4 regions of the Pseudomonas sp. CAU 1711 genome follow, and region 1 is predicted to be linked to each of the others. Evidence: predicted binding sites of a transcription regulator. Region 1 holds the regulator's gene; each other region holds the start of a gene.

What was found. The regulator FliA, encoded in region 1, starts transcription of late flagellar genes. The targets are predictions, from matches to a motif close to CTAAAGTTTNNNNNNNNNNNGCCGNTAA.
Positions count from the first base shown of each region.
Region 2: the regulator FliA is predicted to act here: its motif matches at 2,003-2,030, upstream of motA (flagellar motor stator protein MotA).
Region 3: the regulator FliA is predicted to act here: its motif matches at 2,690-2,717, upstream of AAFN46_RS11105 (methyl-accepting chemotaxis protein).
Region 4: the regulator FliA is predicted to act here: its motif matches at 2,393-2,420, upstream of AAFN46_RS06435 (methyl-accepting chemotaxis protein).

Region 1 is NZ_JBDQQT010000012.1:129,831-134,896, reverse strand. It holds gene AAFN46_RS15005 (chemotaxis protein CheA) at 1-908, opposite strand, end outside; gene AAFN46_RS15000 (protein phosphatase CheZ) at 938-1,726, opposite strand; gene AAFN46_RS14995 (chemotaxis response regulator CheY) at 1,746-2,120, opposite strand; gene fliA (RNA polymerase sigma factor FliA) at 2,204-2,947, opposite strand; gene fleN (flagellar synthesis regulator FleN) at 2,944-3,777, opposite strand; gene flhF (flagellar biosynthesis protein FlhF) at 3,875-5,066, opposite strand, start outside.
Region 2 is NZ_JBDQQT010000001.1:65,089-70,154, forward strand. It holds gene AAFN46_RS00250 (rhodanese-like domain-containing protein) at 1-134, opposite strand, end outside; gene AAFN46_RS00255 (HDOD domain-containing protein) at 443-1,966, opposite strand; gene motA (flagellar motor stator protein MotA) at 2,085-2,936, shown strand; gene motB (flagellar motor protein MotB) at 2,950-3,993, shown strand; gene rsgA (small ribosomal subunit biogenesis GTPase RsgA) at 4,025-5,056, opposite strand.
Region 3 is NZ_JBDQQT010000008.1:134,522-139,587, forward strand. It holds gene AAFN46_RS11090 (di-heme oxidoredictase family protein) at 1-487, shown strand, start outside; gene AAFN46_RS11095 (imelysin family protein) at 498-1,559, shown strand; gene AAFN46_RS11100 (DUF1513 domain-containing protein) at 1,561-2,655, shown strand; gene AAFN46_RS11105 (methyl-accepting chemotaxis protein) at 2,835-4,460, shown strand; gene AAFN46_RS11110 (efflux RND transporter periplasmic adaptor subunit) at 4,650-5,066, shown strand, end outside.
Region 4 is NZ_JBDQQT010000004.1:263,412-268,477, reverse strand. It holds gene AAFN46_RS06440 (NAD(P)H-dependent oxidoreductase) at 1-91, opposite strand, end outside; gene AAFN46_RS06435 (methyl-accepting chemotaxis protein) at 216-2,357, opposite strand; gene nuoN (NADH-quinone oxidoreductase subunit NuoN) at 2,650-4,128, opposite strand; gene nuoM (NADH-quinone oxidoreductase subunit M) at 4,138-5,066, opposite strand, start outside.

The DNA of each region.
Region 1 (5,066 bases):
TCTTCGGCCGGGCCAGTGAACTTGCCCTTGCCGTGCAACTGGTCCAGCAGCGCCTCGAACTCGTCGTCGGTGATCTCGTCACCACCGCCCGCCGCAGCGGCGGGTGCGGCCACAGGTTTGGCGACAGGGGCCGGCTCTTCGGCCGGGCCAGTGAACTTGCCCTTGCCGTGCAACTGGTCCAGCAGCGCCTCGAACTCGTCGTCGGTGATCTCGTCGCCACCGCCCGCCGCAGCGGCGGGTGCGGCCGCAGGCTTGGCCGCCGGCGCCGGCTCCTCGGCCGGGCCGCTGAACTTGCCCTTGCCGTGCAGCTGATCCAGCAGCGCCTCGAACTCGTCGTCGGTGATATCGTCGCCGCCACCCGCGGGGGCTGGCGCCTCGGCCGCGGGCTGCTCGCCTATGGCATTCAGCAACTGCTCGAACTCGCTGTCGGTGATATCGCCGGAGGCCGGGTCTTCGGGTTCCGGCTCAGGCTCGGGCTCTGGCTCGGCCGCGACAACGGCAGCCGCTTCATCGGCACTCTCCGGCTCGGCCAGACGCGACAGCGCGGCCAGCAGCGCGGGCGAGGCCGGCGTCGGCTCGGTACGCTCGCGCACCTGGCCGAACATCTCGTTGACCGCGTCCAGGGCCTGCAACACCACGTCCATCAGCTCGGGAGTGACGTGCCGCTCGCCCTTGCGCAGGATGTCGAAGACGTTTTCCGCGATATGGCAGCACTCCACCAGCTCGTTGAGCTGGAGGAAACCCGCGCCGCCCTTGACGGTATGGAAGCCGCGGAAGATGGCGTTGAGCAGGTCCATGTCTTCCGGCCGGCTTTCCAGCTCGACCAGTTGCTCGGACAGCTGTTCGAGAATTTCGCCGGCCTCTACCAGGAAGTCCTGGAGGATTTCTTCATCGGCGTCGAAGCTCATCGGTGCGCTCCAGAGGCTCTGTTAGAGCCCTAAAATCCAAGGCTGGACAGCAGATCGTCGACATCGTCCTGACTGGCAGCGACGTCTTCACGCTTATCGGCATGTATCTGCGGACCTTCACCTTTGGAAGGCTCTTTTTGTTGTAGCTGCTCGGCGCGAAGCGCCTCCATGTCGTGCTCGATACCGGCGAAGCGGTCGACATGACTGGCCATCAGCATCAGCTTGAGCAGATCGCGCTCGACCTCGGTGACCAACTGGGTCACGCGCTTGATCACCTGTCCGGTCAGATCCTGGAAGTCCTGCGCCAGCAGGATGTCGTTCAAGTGGCCGGAGAGCTTCTGACTGTCGCGCTCGCTGCGGGCGAGGAACAGTTCGATGCGCTTGGCCAGATCGCGAAAGGCGTCGGCGTCCATCTCGCGACGCATGAACCTGCCCCAATCGCTGGCCAGGCTCTTGGCCTCGTCGCCCAGGTCGTTGACCAGCGGCGCGCTCTGCTCGACCAGGTCCATAGTGCGATTGGCCGCCTTCTCGGTCATCTGCACCACGTAGGACAGCCGCTCGGTGGCGTCGGTGATCTGCGAGATCTCCTGCGCATGCGGATTGCGCGGGTCGATCTGGAAATTGACTATCGCGTTGTGCAGCTCGCGGGTGAGCTTGCCGATCTCCTGATACAAACCATTATCACGAGCCTTGTTCAGCTCATGTATCAGGCCCACGGCTTCGCCGAAACGCCCCTTCTCCAGACTCTCGACCAACTGGGTGGCGTGCTGTTTCAGGGTCGACTCGAGTTCGCCCAGGTGTGAATCGTCGTGTGCCATAGCGCCCTCGCGGCGTACATCAGCCGTTAACCCGTTCGAAGATCTTCTCGATCTTCTCCTTCAGCACCTGGGCCGTGAACGGCTTGACCACATAGCCGTTCACCCCGGCCTGGGCCGCTTCGATGATCTGCTCGCGCTTGGCCTCGGCGGTGACCATCAGCACCGGCAGAGTCTTCAGGCGCTCGTCCGCGCGTACCGCGCGCAGCAGATCGATGCCGGTCATGCCGGGCATGTTCCAGTCGGTCACCAGAAAGTCGAAGCTGCCGCTCTGCAACATGGGCAGCGCGGTGTTGCCGTCGTCGGCCTCTGCGGTGTTGGTGAACCCCAGATCGCGCAGGAGGTTCTTGATGATCCGTCGCATCGTCGAGAAATCGTCAACGATGAGGATTTTCATGTTCTTGTCCAAGTCGACCTCCGTACAGTCCTAAACGCCGCCGGTGGCCCGGCGGCGCCGCAAATCATGAAACCGGCTCCGCGTCAGCTGGCCCGCCACTCGCTCAACCGTGCCCGCAAACGTGCGGCGCACTGACTGTGCAACTGGCTGACCCGGGACTCGCTGACCCCCAGAACCTCGCCGATTTCCTTCAGATTCAGTTCTTCATCGTAGTAAAGCGACAGCACCAGCCGTTCACGCTCCGGCAGATTGGCGATGGCCTCGGCCAGCGCCGACTGGAAGCGTTCGTCCACCAGCCCGTGCAGAGGGCCGGAATGGCTGCTGCTGTCCTCCTGCAGACCGCCATGCTCGCCGTCCTGCATCAGGTCGTCGAAGCTGAACAGGCGGCTGCCCAAAGTGTCGCCAAGAATGCCGTAGTAATCCTCGAGACTCAATTGGAGTTCGGCCGCAACCTCTTGATCTTTAGCATCTCTTCCGGTGCGCGCCTCGATAACGCGGATGGCGTCGCTGACCATCCGGGTGTTGCGATGCACCGAACGCGGCGCCCAATCGCCCTTGCGCACTTCGTCGAGCATGGCGCCACGGATGCGGATACCGGCATAGGTCTCGAAACTGGCGCCCTTGCTGCCATCGTATTTCTTGGCCGCCTCCAGCAGGCCGATCATGCCGGCCTGCATCAGATCGTCGACTTGCACGCTGGCGGGCAGACGGGCCAGCAGGTGATAGGCGATGCGCTTGACCAGCGGCGCATAACGCTCGATCAGCTGATGCTGGGAATCCTGCGCCTGCGCCTTGTTGTACATGCGAAGTCCACTGGCTGCTGTCATACGGCCGACCCCGCGACCGGCTGCTGCACCAGGCGCTCGACGAAGAACTCCAGATGGCCGCGCGGGTTGGCCGGAAGCGGCCAGCTGTCGACTTTCTGGGCGATCGCCTTGAACGCCAGTGCGCATTTCGAGCGCGGGAAGGCTTCGTACACCGCGCGTTGTTTCTGCACGGCCTTGCGGACGGACTCGTCGTAGGGAACTGCGCCTACATACTGCAAAGCCACATCGAGGAAACGGTCGGTTACTTTGGTCAGTTTAGCAAAGAGGTTGCGCCCTTCCTGCGGGCTGTGGGCCATGTTGGCCAGCACGCGGAAGCGGCTCAGGCCGAAGTCGCGGTTGAGCAGTTTGATCAGCGCGTAGGCGTCGGTGATCGAGGTCGGCTCGTCGCAGACCACCACCAGCACCTCCTGGGCGGCGCGCACGAAGCTGACCACGCCGTCGCCGATGCCGGCGGCGGTGTCGATCACCAGCACGTCGAGGTTGTCGCTGATGTCGCTGAAGGCCTGGATCAGGCCGGCATGTTGCACCGGCGACAACTGCACCATGCTCTGGGTGCCGGATGCAGCAGGCACGATGCGGATGCCGCCGGGCCCCTGGATCAGCACATCCTTGAGGTCGCACTCGCCGTTGATCACGTCGGCCAGGGTGCGTTTGGGGCTGAGGCCGAGCAGCACGTCGACGTTGGCCAGACCCAGGTCGGCGTCCATCAGCATGACCCGCCGACCGAGGTCGGCCAGGGCCAGCGACAGATTCACCGACACGTTGGTCTTGCCGACGCCGCCCTTGCCGCCAGTCACCGCGATCACCTGTACGGGATGCATACTACCCATGTTCTTCTCTTACCTTGTCTTGCCTGGTCTGGGCTGGTCGGGCAACTACACCGACCCTTTCCTACACACTAGAACGCCTTGTCCGCCGGCGCCTGCCCTAGCCCGCGCGACGCGGGTGATAGAGATCGGCAAAGAGGTCGGCCATGGCCTCCTCGCAGGGGTCCTCGGCGACCTGCAGACTCACCGCGCGGCTCACCAGCTGATGGCTGCGCGGCACCTGCAGATCGTCCGGAATCTTCGGCCCATCCGCCAGATAGGCTACCGGGAGATGCTGGCTGATAGCCAGCCCCAGCACCTCGCCCAGATTGGCCGCCTCGTCCACCTTGCTCAGGATGCACCCGGCCAGGCCGCAGCGCTTGTAACTGTGATAGGCGGCCTTGAGTACCTGGGCCTGGCTGGTGGCGGCCAGCACCAGATAGCTCTTGGCCTTGATGCCGCGGGCGGCCAGGCTGTCCAGCTGCAGGCGCAGGGCCGGGTCGTTGCCCGGCAGGCCGGCGGTGTCGACCAGCACCACGCGCTTGCGCGCCAGCGGTGCCAGGGCCTGGGCCAGCGACTGGCCCGGCTCGACCTGGGTCACCGGCACGTTGAGGATGCGGCCGAGAGTCTTGATCTGCTCCTGGGCGCCGATGCGGAAGCTGTCCATGCTGACCAGGGCGATGCTCTGCGCGCCGTACTTCAGCACATAGCGCGCGGCCAGCTTGGCCAGGGTGGTGGTCTTGCCCATGCCGGCCGGGCCGACCAGGGCGATCACCCCGCCCTCCTCCAGCGGCTCGACGGCCGGGGTCTTGATCGCATGTGCCAGGTGCGCCAGCAGCAGGCGCCAGGCCTGCTTGGCATCGGCGACCTTGGCTACCCGCTCCAACAGCGCCTTGGACAGTTCGGCGGGCAGGCCCATGCGCTGCAGGCGGCGCCACAGGCTGGCCTGCTGCGGCTTGCGATTCTGCAGCTGGCCCCAGGCGATCGAGCCCAGCTGCACTTCGATCAACTCGCGCAGGCCGTGCAGTTCGAAACGCATGGCGTCCAGGGCACGCTGGTCCACCGCCGCGGCGGCCGGCTTGGCCTGCGGCTGCGGGGCAGCGACCGGACGCTGCAGCTTGACCGCGGTGGCCGGCAGCTCCGGTGCGATCAGCGATTCGTTGGCGAACAGCTGGCGATTCTTGCCCTGGTCGGCCACGGCGCGAATGGCCAGTTCGGCCTGGGCACCGGCGATCTTCGCCTGGGTCTTGCGCAGCTCGGCCTCCAGCGCGGGATTGGCCTGGCGCGCCGGCGTCACCGGCTGGTAGTCCAGC
Region 2 (5,066 bases), on a different contig from region 1:
CGCGCGTCGGGGATATGCCCCTCGGCATAGCGGGCGGCGGAGCTGAGGTCGACCAGGATCAGCTCGGCGGCGGACAGGCGTGTGGCCAGTTCGGCCGGCTCGATCACCAGCGGCAGGTCGGAGAAGGCGGACATGGAGCCTCCAGGGCGAGTAAAGAGGCGGATTGTAGCGGAAAGGTTAGGGTCTGTTGCCGTTTCGCCGCGACCGCGACGGAGCCAGTTTTTGCGCGGAGCTAGGCGCGAGACGGGAAGTTTGGTCGCCCAAATGATCCGTCGAGTAACGACGTTCCGCGCAAAAACTGGCCCGTCCCTGCGGGTTGCGCGGAAAATCTCGCCATGCGTCGTTGCGGGACTTGGCAAGGGATCACCATTACCTGCGTCCCGCGCCTAGCCTGGCGAGATTTTTCGCTGCAACGCGGCGTGCGCCGAAACGACAACAGACCCTACATGCCGCGGCGGGCAAAGGTCGCCAGGGCTCGCTCGATGCATTGCACGGTTTTGCCGAAGGCCTGCACGCCGGTGGCGCCGAATTCGCCGCCGCCCTGGTCGGCCACCAGCAGCATCACCACCCGGCCATTGCTGGCGATGGAGCGCAGCAGCAGGTGCTCGCCGTCGAACAGGGCCTTGAGGCTACCCGGCAGCAGGGCAGAGACCTGCGCCAGGTTGGCCGGCGTCAGGCGCAGTTGCCCCGGCTCCGCCAGCAGGCGGCGCAATACCTGGCTCTGCGCCGGGTCCAGGCGCAGCTGCGCCGCCGTCGCGGGTAGTCCGATCGCTTGCTGGGCCAGCAGGCGGCTGTGAGTGCGGTCGGCCAGCAGCACCAGCAGCCGGCTCATGCCGGCGGCCTGCAGGGCCTGGCCGGCGCAGGCGGTCAGCTGCAGCACGTTGGCGAAGGGCGAGGGCTGGGCCAGCAGGCGCGCGCAGTGCTGCTTCCACTGCTCCAGGGCGGCATTGGCCTTGGGCGCAGGGGCCGGGCGCTGGCGCTGCAGGCGACAGGCGTCCCAGGGCCAGAGCAGGGCCTCGGCCGGGTGCCAGAGGCCGTTCGCCTCGTGCCTGCGCGCGCTCTGCGCGGCCTGCTGATGGATCAACTGCTGCAAGTCGGGCAGGGCGGTCTGCAGATACAGGCCGGCCAGGCGTTGCCAGCGCAGGTGGTGTTCGCAGCGCCAGTTGTGGTGGCTGGAGAGGGCCAGGCCGTTGGCCAGCAGGATGCTGTTGCCCGGCTGGGTCAGCCAGCGGCGCAGGGCCGGGTCTGCGTCGAGCATCTGCTGCTGGTGCAGGGGGTGCTGGTTGTCGCGGGCCAGGTGCAGGGCCTTGACCAGGCGCCGGCGATCCTCGACCAGCAGGCGGTAACCCTGGACTATCCACTCGGGCAGGCGCCAGTGCTGGGCCAGGGCCAGGCACAGCTGCAACAGCGGTACGCCGAGCAGCTCGCGCTCGACCTTGGGGCCCGGCTCGCCACGGCCCAGCACGCGCTGCTCCCAGGCCTCGAACAGCTGTGGCTGGCTGGCCACCAGTGGCCACAGGGGCGCGAGAAACAGCAGGCTGCCCCAGTGGATCTCCTGCCACAGGCGTGCCAGGCGCCCGGCGAACAGGCCGCTGGCCTGTTGCGAGGCGTGCAGGCTGACCAGTTGCAGCTGGCGCAGCGGCAGGGGGATCTGCGTCTCGTCCAGCACCGTCATCTGCTGCAGGAGTGTTTCCGCGCGTTTCAGGCCCAGGCGGTTGAGGGCCATCTCCAGGCTCTCGGCCGGCTCGGCGAAGCTGCCACCACTGCGGTTGGCCTCGCGCAGCATGGCCAGCACTATGCTCGGGCTGTCCTGCATGCACTCGGCGATGTCGCGTAGCGACTTGCGCCCGTCCAGCAGCGCGCGCCTGACGTTTTCGTGGTGCCGACTGGCGACGGGCAGGCGTGCCGCGTCCAGCTGCTTGAGCCAGGCTTCCAGGGTGCGTGGTGGGCTTTCGGATTGGGGCATGCGGGTTGAGCCAAACTGGCTTTTCGCCTTTACTGCCTATAGTCTGGCGCAATACTTCCGATAATTAGAAGGGTTGTTTGAAATAACCCTTTCGACTGACTCTGCAAGCTCAATTTTCATGATCAAGATCGTCGGCATCCTGGTAGTTTTCGGCTGCGTCTTTGGCGGCTTCATCCTGTCCGGTGGCAAGCTCATGGCCCTGGTGCATCCCTTCGAGGTCATGATCATCGGCGGTGCGGCCCTCGGTGCCTTCCTCCAGGCCAACCCCAGCAGCGCCTTCATGACGGTGTTCAAGAAGTCGCTGGCGATGTTCAGCAGCCGCTTCACCCATGCCTTCTATCTGGAAGTGCTCAAGCTGCTCTACGAGATCCTCAACAAGAGCCGGCGCGAGGGCATGATGGCCATCGAGGCCGATGTCGAAGACCCCAACGCCAGTCCGATCTTCAGCAAGTATCCGGCCATTCTCAAGGACGCGCAGATGACCGCCTTCATCTGCGACTACCTGCGCATCATGTCCAGCGGCAACATGGCGCCCCATGAACTGGAGAACCTCTTCGACATGGAGATCACCAGCCTCAAGGAGGAGCTCGAACACCCGGCCCACGCGGTGGCCAAGGTGGCCGACGGCATGCCGGCCATGGGTATCGTGGCGGCGGTGCTGGGCATCGTGATCACCATGTCGATCCTGGCCACCGCCGACAACGCGCAGATCGGCGAGAAGGTGGCCACCGCCCTGGTCGGTACCTTCCTCGGCATCCTCGCCTCCTACGGCTTCTTCGCGCCGCTGGCCGGCGCCCTGGAACACGATGCCAAGGAGGAACTGAACCTGTACGAGGCGATCAAGGCCACCCTGGTCGCTTCCGCATCCGGCATGCCGCCGACCCTGGCCGTGGAGTTCGGGCGCAAGGTGCTGCTGCCGGCGCATCGGCCGAGCTTCACCGAGCTCGAACAGGCCATGCGTGGCAACTGACCAAGACTGAGCCATGGAGAACAATCAGCCGATACTGGTCAAGCGGGTCAAGAAGACCGCCGGTGGCCACCATGGTGGCGCCTGGAAGATCGCCTTCGCCGACTTCGCTACCGCCATGATGGCCTTTTTCCTGGTGATGTGGCTGATGTCCTCGGCCACGCCCGAGCAGAAGAAGGCCATCTCCGGTTATTTTCAGGACCCCATCGGCTTCACCGAGAGCGCCAGTCCCTATGTCATCGACCTGGGCGGCACGCCGACGCCGGCGCCGGATCGCACCCTCAATCCGGAGATGAAGGATGCCCCGGACGCCGCCGACGCGACGGTGGACTCCGAGTCCGACCAGCAGGCCGCGATCGACAAGGAGCAGGCCGAGAGCCTGGCCGAACAGGTCGAGCGCGAACGGCTGGAGCTGCTGCTGCAGGAGCTGCAGACCAAGGTCGACGAGAACCCCGAGCTGCAGAAGTTCAAGGACCAGATCCTCTTCGAGATCACCCAGGACGGCCTGCGCATCCAGATCATGGACGCCGAGAACCGGCCCATGTTCGACCTCGGCAGCGCGCGCCTGCAGCCCTATTTCGAGGACATCCTGCTGATCCTTGCCGAGACCATCAAGGCGGTGCCGAACAAGATCAGCGTCAGCGGCCACACCGACGCCAAGCCCTTCGCCGGCAGCGGCGAGTTCGGCAACTGGGAGTTGTCGGCCAATCGCGCCAACGCGGCGCGGCGCACCCTGGTCGCCGGCGGCTACCCGGACGAGCGGGTGGCGCGGGTGGTGGGGTACGCCTCCTCGGCGCTGTTCGACCGCAACGACCCGCTCAACCCGGTGAACCGACGCATCGACATCATAGTGCTGACCAAGAAGGCCCAGCGTGCCATCGAGGGCGAGCAGGATGGCGATGGCCTGGGCGAGCCCGCGGAGCCTGCGGCGCCCACCGAGGCGAGCGCGCCCGGCCAGGACGCTGGTGTGCCGGGCGAGCCGGCGCAGCCGGCCGAGCTGCGCCGGCGCCTGAACATCTTCGAGGACGGCACCCTGCAGATCGACCAGCCCCGCGAGTGAAGGAGGCCGCGCTTGTCGCGGCCTCTTCGTATCAGTACTCGGGTTCGGGCAGGCTGGCCAGGATATGCCGGTAGCTGGCCATGCGCTGCGGCTGGATGCGCCCCTCCTCCAGGGCCTGGAGCAGGGCGCAGCCGGGCTCGCGGTCGTGCTTGCAGTCGCGGAAGCGACAGGTGCCGAGCAGGTCGCGGAACTCGATGAAACCGGCCTCGACGTCGTCCCGGCTGACATGCACCAGGCCGAACTCGCGAATGCCGGGCGAGTCGATCAGCTCGCCGCCGCCGGGGAAGTGGAACAGGCGCGCCGTGGTGGTGGTATGGGTGCCCTTGCCGGTGACCTCCGACAGCTCGCCGACCCGGGTGTCCACGCCCGGCAGCAGGCTGTTGACCAGCGAAGACTTGCCCACCCCGGACTGGCCGACGAACACGCTGACATGGCCGTCCAGGCGCGCCTGCAACTGCTGCATGCCGCCGCCCTGGCGCGCCGAGACTTCCTGCAGCTCGTAGCCGAGCTGGCGGTAGGTGTCGATCAGCCCCTCCACGTGCGGTGCATTCTCGTCGTCGATCAGGTCGGCCTTGTTCAGCAGCAGCAGTGGGCGGATGCCGGCATGCTCGGCGGCCACCAGGTAGCGGTCGATCAGATTGGCGTGCGGGTGCGGCAGCGGGGCGAAGACGATGACCAGAAGGTCGACGTTGGCGGCCACCGGCTTGAGCTGGCCGCGCATATCCGGGCGGCACAGTTCGGACGAGCGCGGCAGCTGCGCGACTATCACGCCGTGGCCCTGGTGGCCGGAGCGCCACACCACCCGGTCGCCGGTGACCAGTGCCGGCAGGTTGGCGCGCAGGTGGCAGCGCTGCACCTGGCCGACCCGCTCGCCCTCCAGGGTCTCGACCTCGACCTGTACGCCGAAGTGGGCGATCACCAGGCCGGTCTGCTCCGGGCCCAGGTCACCGCCTTCCAGCTCTTCCAACAGGCGCGATTCGCGCTTGGCCGCGCGGGCGGCGCGCTCCTCCTGGACTTTTTCGATGCGCCAGCTCTGGCGGCGGGTCAGTTGGCGTTTGGCCATGGCCTTTCCG
Region 3 (5,066 bases), on a different contig from region 1:
CCCCGAGGTGAGCGACAACATCCTCGCCAGCGTGCTGTTCTACAGCCGCAACCTGGCGGTGCCGGCGCGCCGCGACGTGGACGACCTCGAAGTGCGCCGCGGCAAGCAGCTGTTCACTGCCGCCGGCTGCCAGAAATGCCACACACCCAGTTTCGTCACCGCCACCGACGCGGCCGAGCCGGAGCTGGCCAGCCAGACCATTCGCCCCTATACGGACCTATTACTGCACGATATGGGCGAGGGCCTGGCCGACGGCCGTCCCGAGTTCCTCGCCAACGGTCGCCAGTGGCGCACCGCGCCGCTGTGGGGCATAGGCCTGACCGAGGCGGTCAACGGCCACACCCAGTTCCTCCACGACGGCCGCGCCCGCAACCTGCTGGAGGCCATCCTCTGGCACGGCGGCGAGGCGGAACGCTCGCGCCAGGCCGTGGTCGACTTCGCTGCCGGCGAGCGCGACGCGCTGCTGGCCTTCCTCAACTCACTCTAAGGAGCCCGGCATGATCCGCTCGCCCCTCGCCATCGCCCTGCTCGCCCTCGGCCTCGCCGCCTGCGCCCCGCAGGACCCGCAACAGCAGGCCAGCAGCGCCCTGACCGACGGCGTGCTGCTGCCGGCCTATGGCGCCTGGGACAATTCCAACCGGCAACTGGCCGAGAGCGCCAGGGCCTTCTGCGCCGGCAGTCAGGACCTGGGCGCCGCGCAGCAGGCCTTCCTCGCCGACGTCGCCAGCTGGGCGGCCCTGCAGCCGCTGCTGGTCGGTCCGCTGGCCGAGGGCAACCGCGCCTGGCAGGTGCAGTTCTGGCCGGACAAGAAGAACCTGGTGCAGCGCCAGGTCGAGGCCCTGCTGAAGAGCAAGCCGCAACTGACTCAGGCCGACGTGGAGAAGGCCAGCGTGGTGGTGCAGGGCCTGAGCGCCTACGAATACGTGCTGTTCGATGCCGCCATCGACCTCTCCGACGCGGCGCAGAAGGCCCGCTACTGCCCGCTGCTCGCCGCCATCGGCGAACACCAGCAGAAGCTCTCCGGCGCAGTGCTCGGTCTGTGGCAGGGCGACGACGGCATGGCCGCCCAGCTCAAGCACTTCCCCAACGCGCGCTATGCCGAGGCGGCCGAGGCGGTGACCGAACTGCTGCGCACCCAGGTGAGCGGCATCGACGGACTGAAGAAGAAACTCGGCACCGCCCTCGGCCGGCAAGGCAAGGGCGTGCCGCAACCCTACCAGGCCGAGTTCTGGCGCAGCAGCGCCAGCCTGGCCAGCCTGGCCGCCGCCCTGGGCAGCGCCGAGCGCCTGTGGCTGGGGGCCGACCAGGATGGCCTGCGTACCCTGCTCGACGCCGACCAGGGCGAACTGGCCGCGCGGATCGACCGGCAATATGCCGCCACCCGCCAGCAGCTGGCCGCCCTGCAGCGCCCCCTGGGCGAGCTGCTGGCCGAGGAGGCCGGCCGCGCCGAACTGAACGCCTTCTACGACAGCCTCGATCAGCTGCACCGCCTGCAGGGTGGCGAGCTGGCCAAGGCGCTCGGCGTGCAGCTGGGCTTCAACGCCCACGACGGCGACTGAAATGCAGCGCAGAACCCTCCTCGGCCTCGGTGGCCTGGGCCTGGCCGCCGGAGCCCTCGGCGCTTGGCAGTGGCTCGGTCACGGCGCCCAGCCGCTGCTGCTGTCGGCCCGCGACGACAGCGACGGCCGGCATTACGCCGTGGGTTATCGCCTGGACGGCAGCCGGGTGTTCGCCACCCGGGTGAGCGAGCGCTGTCACGACGTGGCGGCGCACCCGCAGCTGCCGCTGGCGCTGTTCGTCGGCCGCCGGCCGAGCCGTGAGAGTTACCTGATCGATACCCGCGACGGCCGCCTGCTGCAGACCCTGGTCACCCCGGCGGATCGCCATTTCTACGGCCACGGCCTGTTCCACCGCAGCGGCGAGTGGTTCTACGCCACCGAGAACGACACCTCCGAGCCCGGCCGCGGCGTGCTCGGCGTCTATCGCCTGCAGGGCCGGCAACTGGTGCGCGAGGGCGAGCACAGCAGCCACGGCGTCGGCCCGCACCAGCTGCTCTGGCTGCCCGGCGGCGAGTCGCTGGTGGTGGCCAACGGCGGCATCCGCACCGAGGCCGACAGCCGGGTGATGATGAACCTCGACGCCATGGAGCCGAGCCTGGTGCTGATGCACCGCGACGGCCGGCTGATCAGCAAGGAGCGGCTGCCCGAGCGGATGAACAGCGTGCGTCACCTGGCCGTGGCCGCCGACGGCACCCTGGTGTCCGGCCAGCAGTATCAGGGCGACCCGCTGGACAAGGTGCCGCTGCTGGCGATCAAGCGTCCCGGCCAGCCGTTCCAGCCCTTCCCCCTGGGCGAGGCGCAACGTGCGGCGATGAGCCAGTACACCGCCAGTCTGGCGATCCACGACGAGCTGCGCCTGCTGGCGCTGACCGCGCCGCGCGGCAACCGCTTCTTCGTCTGGCACCTGGACAGCAGCGAGCTGCTGCTGGATGTGCCGCTGCCGGACTGCGCCGGCGTCGGCGCGGTGCGCGACGGCTTCGTGGTCACCTCCGGCCAGGGGCGCTGCCGCCTGTACCACTGCCGCGGCGAGCGCATAGTCGCCGAAGCGCTGCAGCTGCCGGCCGGGCTGTGGGACAACCACCTGCGCCTGGCCTGAGCGCGCGACCCGCGGCAGAAACCCGGGATCGAGGCTTAAGGTCGGCACCTTGCTGCCGACCTATACTGAGTTGGGCATCGCCAGCCGATGCCAGCGGCGCGCCATCGCCGATCGATAGGGATATCCGCAATTCCGGCGCCTCGGCGCCGGAGGCTATCACCCGTCACGAGGCCACCCCTATGTTCCTGCAAAAATCCCTGCGCGCGCAGATACTCGCCCTGCTCGGCGGCAGCCTGGCGCTGATCCTGATCACCGCCCTGGCCTGCTTCAGCTTCCTTTCCGGCGGCATGCAGGCCTATCGCGGCCTGCTCGACGGCCCGTTGCAGGCCGCCCGCCTGATCGACTCGGCCAACGTCGAGTTCAAGATCCAGGTCCAGGAGTGGAAGAACGTCCTGCTGCGCGGCCAGGACAGCGACAACCTGAACAAGTACTGGGGCCAGTTCGAGGCCCAGGAACGCAAGGTGCAGGACATACTCGGCGAGCTGTCCAACCTGGCCAGGAACGATGCCGCGCTGAGAGGCCAGGTCGAGCGCCTGCGCAGCGAGCACCAGAGCCTCGGCGCCAACTACCGCAAGGGCCGCGACGCCTTCGTCGCCGCCAGCGGCGATGCCAAGGCCGGCGACGCCGCGGTCAAGGGCATCGACCGCGCCGCCAGCGAGCAGATGAGCGAACTGGTCGAACATCTGCGCGAGCAGAGCGCCAGCCAGGCCGGACGGATCAATGCCAACGCCGAGCGCACCATACTGCTCGGCACCCTGATCATGCTGGGCGCCAGCGTGGTGATCGCCCTGTTCAGCCTGTGGCTGGTCAACCGCCACCTGATCATTCCGATCCGCCATCTGATCAGCCACGTCGACCAGCTCAGCCATGGCCAGTTCGGCCAGCGGGTGGAGACCAACCGCCGCGACGAGCTGGGCCTGCTGGCCATCGCCGCCAACACCCTGCGCGACTTCCTCGCCGGCACCACCGAGAGCCTGCGCCAGAGCAGCGATAACCTGGACAACGCCAGCGGCGAGCTGAACCAGATCGCCTCGCGCATGACCCAGGGCATCAACGAGCAGTTCGAGCGCACCGACCAGGTCGCCACCGCCATGAACCAGATGTCCGCCACCGCCCAGGAGGTGGCGCGCCATGCCGCCGAAGCCGCGCACGCCGCCGACGATGCCGACGGCTCGGCACGCCAGGGCGGCAAGGTGATGGAGTCGACCATCCAGACCATCACCGGCATGCGCGGCGAGATCGCCAACACCGCCGAAGTGATTCGCCGCCTGGAGGCCGACAGCGGGCGCATCGGCAAGGTGCTGGAGGTGATCCGCGGCATCGCCGAGCAGACCAACCTGCTGGCCCTCAACGCCGCCATCGAGGCGGCCCGCGCCGGCGAGCAGGGCCGCGGCTTCGCCGTGGTGGCCGACGAGGTGCGCACCCTGGCCCAGCGCACCGCCGAATCCACCGCCGAGATCCACCAGATCATCGACAACGTGCAGTCCGGCGCGCTCAACGCGGTACGCGCCATCGAGAGCGGGCAGAGCCGCAGCGAGGAAGGCGTGACCCAGGTGACCGAGGCCGGCGCCATGCTGGAGCGCATCACCGGCGCGGTGGAGGCGATCCGCGACATGAACCGGCAGATCGCCACCGCCGCCGAGGAGCAGACCTCGGTGGCCGAGGACATCTCGCGCAACCTCACCGAGATCACCGCCATCGCCAGCGCCAACCAGGAAAACGTCGAACGCACCCAGGCCGCCAGCCAGAACCTGCACAGCCTGTCCGGCGAGCTGAGCGCGGTGACCCGGCGGCTCGGCGCCTGAACCTTTCAAGCGGCACAGGGATGTGCCTATTGGCCGGTCAACTGTGTGTTTTTCCCCGCGAGTCGATGCGCCACAATAGTGGGGCAACTTTTTGCAACCGGCTTTTTTTGACTTAACCGTCAACTGGTACTAACGTGCCGGCTTCTTTTTTATTCCCAGGCGCACATCGCCTCGCCAAGGAACTGGAATATGCTGTTTCGCCGCATGCTCGTCATGCTGGGCGCGGTCATCCTCGTGGTGGCCGCTCTCGGTGCCTACAAGTTCTTCTCCTTCATGCAGATGGCCGAGATGTTCTCGGCGCCGCAACCCGCCATCAGCGTCACCGCGGTGACGGCCACTGAACGCCAGTGGCAGAGCCGCCTGCCGGCCATCGGTACACTCAAGGCCTACCAGGGCGTGGACCTCACCGCCGAGGTGCTGGGCACCGTACACCAGGTGCTGTTCCAGTCCGGCGAGCAGGTCGCCCTCGGCCAGCCGCTGCTGCAGCTGGACAGCGAGGTGGAGCGCGCCATCCTCGCCACCGCCGAGGCGGTGCGCGCCCTGGCCCGAGTGGAGTACGAACGCGGGCAGAACCTGATCAAGCGCCAGGCGATCTCCAAGAGCGAG
Region 4 (5,066 bases), on a different contig from region 1:
GTTCGATCAGGCGTTGGCGGAGATAGCGGGCGACCTTGGCGGACTGGCTGCCGGTGCGGCTGGAGCCGGCGATGAGGGCGATATTGAACATGGGCGAAGTCTCTTGCAGATAACTGCGCGCAGCCTAGCGGCCGCTCTGCAACGGGGCAAGGGACGAGGCGCCAGGGGCGCGGACGGATGACGCCAGCGCCCCGAGCGGGGCGCTGGATGAGCGATCAGACGCGGAACTGATCCATCAGCCCCTGCTGGTGGTTGGCCAGGCTGTTCAGGCTCTGGCTGACCCGCGCCGACTCGTCGGCCTGGCCGGACAGCGCCTCGGTGACATCGCGGATACTGGCCACGTTGCGGTTGACCTCCTCGGCCACCGCGCTCTGTTCCTCGGCGGCCGAGGCGATCTGCAGGTTCATGTCGTTGATCACGCCCACCGCGTCGCCGATGCGGCGCAGTGCCGCCACCGCCTGCTCGACCAGCTCGACGCTGCCCTGCGCCTGCTTGTGGCTGCTGTGCATGGAACCGACCACGTCGCGGGTTCCGCTCTGCAGGTTCTCGATCACCTGGCGGATTTCCTCCACCGAGTCCTGGGTGCGCTTGGCCAGGTTGCGCACCTCGTCGGCGACCACGGCGAAGCCGCGCCCGGCCTCGCCGGCGCGGGCCGCCTCGATGGCGGCGTTGAGGGCCAGCAGGTTGGTCTGCTCGGCGATGGCGCGGATCACCTCCAGCACCGAACCGATCTGCTCGCTGCTGCTGGCCAGGCTCTCCACCTCGTGCATGGCCGCGTTCAGTTCGCTGGCCAGCTGCTCGATGGACAGGGTAGTGCGGTCGATCACCGCCAGGCCCTCGCGGGTCGCGGCGTCGGCACCGCGGGCGGCCTCGGCGGCCTGTGCGGCATTGTTGGCCACGTCGTGGGCCGTGGCGCTCATTTCCTGGGAGGCGGTGGCCACCTGCTCCACCTCGCGGAACTGCTGCTGCATGCCATCGCTGGTCTGGCTGGCGATGGCGGCGGACTGGTCGGCGGTACTGCGGGCGTCCTGCACCGTGCGCTTCACGTCGGCGATGATCGGTTGCAGCTTGTCGAGGAAACGGTTGAACCAGCCGGCCAGCTCACCCAGTTCGTCGTGCTTGGCGTACTCCAGGCGGCGAGTCAGGTCGCCCTCGCCGCTGGCGATGTTCTGCAGCATGGCGGCCACGCCCAGGATCGGCCGGGTCACGCCGCGCGCGGTCAGCCACATCAGCAGCAGGCCGGCGAATGTGGCCAGCAGGGCGAGGCCGATGGAGAAGGCCGTGTCGCCGGTACGGCGCTCGTCCAGCTGCCGTTCCAGTTTGAGTGCCGGGCCGAGCAGGGCCTGCTGCGGAGCCTCCAGCAGCACGCCCCAGGGCTTGGACTCGGGGATCGGCAGCAGCGGCTCGAACACGCGCAGTTCGTCCTCGTGCTCGAGGAATGCGGCCTTGCCGGCGGCCAGCAGGGCGGTGATCTCGGCCCCCTGGTCGACGAAGACGCTTTTCAGGGGCTTGCTCAGCTGGCTGCTGTCGCGGCTATGCCCGGCCAACAGGCCGGCCGGGCTGAGTATGCTCACATGGCCCTGACCATCGTACAGCTCGCGGTTGGCCTGCTCGGCGATCTGCTGCAGGCTCTCCAGGCTGATATCGACGCCGAGCACGCCGATGACCTTGCCGCCCTGCTCGAGGGGGAAGGCGATGCTGGTCATCAGCACCTGTTCGCCGTTGACCTCGTCGAAGTAGGGGTCCAGCACGCAGGCCATGCGGCTGTCGCGGGGGCAGGTGTACCAGGCGTTGTAGGGGGTGCCGCTGGGGCCGGCGGTGGTGTCGCCGAGCATCTCCTCGTCCATCGACTCGGACTCCAGGGTGCCCGGGGTGCCCTGCGACCAGTAGAGCGAGAAGCGCCCCTTGTCGTTGCTGCCCAGCTCGGGCATGCCGGCGAACAGCTCGTCCTTGCCGTCCAGCGCATTGGCCTCGAACACCAGGTAGAGGCCGAGCAGGTTGGGGTTGGCCTCCAGCGCGGAGCGCACCTGACGGGTCATGTCCTCGCGCAGGTCGAAGGCGTCGAGGAAGCGCTTTTCCGCCTGCTCCTTGAGGAACAGCACCTGGCGCGAGAAGCCCTTGCCGTACTGGTAGGCATCCATGAAGTAGCGCTGGATGCGGATGCCCTGCAGCTCGCCACGAGCGGCCATGCGCAGGCGCGCCGACTCCTCCAGCATGGCCGAGCTGGAGGCTTTGACCAGGGCGGCGCTGTGGGTGGACTGGTAGAGCGAGGCGCCCACCAGCAAGGTCACTATGGCCAGCAGGCAGAGGCCGGCGAGCAGGGTGATTTTCCACTGGATGGACAGGCGCGACAGCATGGGCGGGTCCTTATGAGTTCAGACTGCTACGTCATGTATCGGAGCGAGCGGCGGATACTTGACTGTTTGCGAGCATATTGAGCCGCTCATGAGCCCCTAGGCAAGAATCATGCACATGGGGTTCGGAATTTCGCACGGGTTGCCTGTGTCCGCGCCGAGCGATCCGCTCCGGCTTGGCCTAGGCCGATACCTTGCCCCGCGCGGCATGCTGCAGAGCCGCTTAAGTTCATATAAGCAAAAACGCCACGACTCGTTTGCCGAGTCGTGGCGTTTTTTGTATCGGGCCGGCCGCTCAGTGGGCGACGGCCACCAGCCCGGCCTGCTGTACCAGCTCCAGCAGCGGCTGCGGGTAGACGCCGAGGAAGAAGGCGAGCAGGGCGACGAACAGCAGCATCATGCCGCCGGCGCGCTGGCCCCAGTTGAACGGCGCGTCGTGGCGCTTGAGGTTGGGCTCGACCAGGAACAGGGTGACCATGACCCGCAGGTAGTAGAACACGCCGATGGCGCTGCCCAGCACCAGGGCGCCGAGCAGCCACCACTGCTGCGCCTGCACGCCGGCGGCGACCACGTAGAACTTGCCGATAAAGCCCGCCGTGAGGGGAATGCCGGCCAGCGACAGCATCATCACGGTGAGCACGGCGGTCAGGTACGGACGGTGCCAGAACAGGCCGCGGTACTCGTACAGGGCGTCGGCATCGCGGCCGCTGTAGGGCGTGGACATCAGAGTGATCACGCCGAACGCGCCCAGGCTGGTCAGCACATAGGTGGCCAGGTACACGCCGATGGCCTCCACCGCCAGGCCCTTGCTGGCGATCAGGGCGATCAGCAGGTAGCCGAAGTGGGCGATGGACGAGTAGCCGAGCAGGCGCTTGAGGTTGTTCTGCAGCAGCGCCAGCAGGTTGCCGAACAGGATCGAGGCGATGGCCAGCGCGCTGAGCAGGCCCTCCAGCCAGCCGCCGGCGGTGACCGGGGATATCTGGTACAGGCGCAGCAGCACGGCGAACACCGCGACCTTGCTGGCGGTGGCCAGGAAGGCGGCGACCGGCGCCGGGGCGCCCTCGTAGACATCCGGCGTCCACAGGTGGAAGGGCACTAGCGACAGCTTGAAGGCCAGGCCGATCAGCATCATGCCGATGCCGATCTGCGCGATCAGGCTGGGCAGTCCGTCGGCCGCCAGCTTGGCGCCGATGCCGGCGAAGCTCAGGCTGCCGGACTCGGCGTAGAGCAGGGCCATGCCGAACAGCAGGAAGGCGCTGCCGGCGGCCGACAGCACCATGTACTTGATGCCGGCCTCCAGCGAGCGCTTGTTGAAGAAGGCGTAGGCGATCATGCCGTAGGTCGGCACCGACAGCAGTTCCAGGCCGATGAACAGGCCGGCCAGATGCTGGGAGCTGACCAGCACCAGGCCGCCGGCGGCCGACAGCAGCATCAGCAGATACAGCTCTTCGCGGTTGCCCGGATAACCCTGGCGGCCCGACTCACCGCCCAGGTAGGCGTGGATCAGGGTGGTGCAGGCCAGGGTGGCGGCCAGCACCAGGGCCATGTAGTAGCAGGCGAACTTGTCCACCAGCAGCAGCGGGGTGACCTGGATCGGCGTCACTTCCAGGGCCGGAATCACCGACAGCAGCGCCAGGTTGAGGCCCAGCACCGAGAGGACGAAAGTCAGGTCGTGGTTGCGCTTCCAGGCGACGGCGAGCATCACCAGGATGATGGTGGCGCTGGTGACCAGCAGCGGCAGCAGCGCGATGAAGTGTTGAGTCGTCAGTTCCATGGCGCGTGATTACCGGACCGAAGCGAGTTGAGTGAGGGCGCCGCTGAACCACTGCTGCACGCCGTGCATGCTGGCGGCCGAGGTGTCGAGCACCGGCTGTGGGTAGACGCCGAGGAGGATCAGCAGCACGGCCAGGCCCAGCACCATGGACAGCTCGCGGGCCTTGAGGCCCTGCAGCGGCTCGTCCGACTTAGCCGGGCCGAAGTAGGCGCGGTGGATCATCGCCAGGGCATAGACCGAACCGAACACCAGGCCGGTGGCGGCCAGCACCACTACCCAGGGCGCGGCCGGGAAGCTGCCGACCAGGATCAGGAATTCGCCGACGAAGTTGCCGGTGCCCGGCAGGCCGAGGGCGGCGGCGGCGAAGAACAGGCTGACGCCCGGCAGCCAGGGCATGCGCGCCCAGATGCCGCCCATGTCGCGGAAGTCGCGGCTGTGCAGGCGCTCGTAGAGCTGACCGCAGAGGATGAACAGGGCGGCGGCGGACAGGCCGTGGGCCATCATCTGCACCACCGCGCCCTGCAGGGCGATGTGGCTGCCGGAGTAGATGGCGATCAGCACGAAGCCCATGTGCGACACGCTGGAGTAGGCCACCAGGCGCTTGATGTCGGTCTGCGCGAACGACAGGAAGGCGCCGTAGGCGACGGCGAACACGCCGAGGCCCATGGCGATCGGCGCGAACTCGGCCGAGGCGTTGGGGAACAGCGGCAGGGCGAAGCGCATCAGGCCGTAGGCGGCGGTCTTCAGCAGGATGCCGGCCAGATCCACGGAACCGGCGGTCGGCGCCTGGGCGTGGGCGTCCGGCAGCCAGGAGTGCACCGGCACCACCGGGAACTTCACGGCGAAGGCGGCGAAGAAGCCGAGCATCAGCAGGTACTCGGTACCGGCCGGCAGCTCGGCCTTCAGCAGGTCGGCGTAGTTGAAGGTCAGCACGCCGG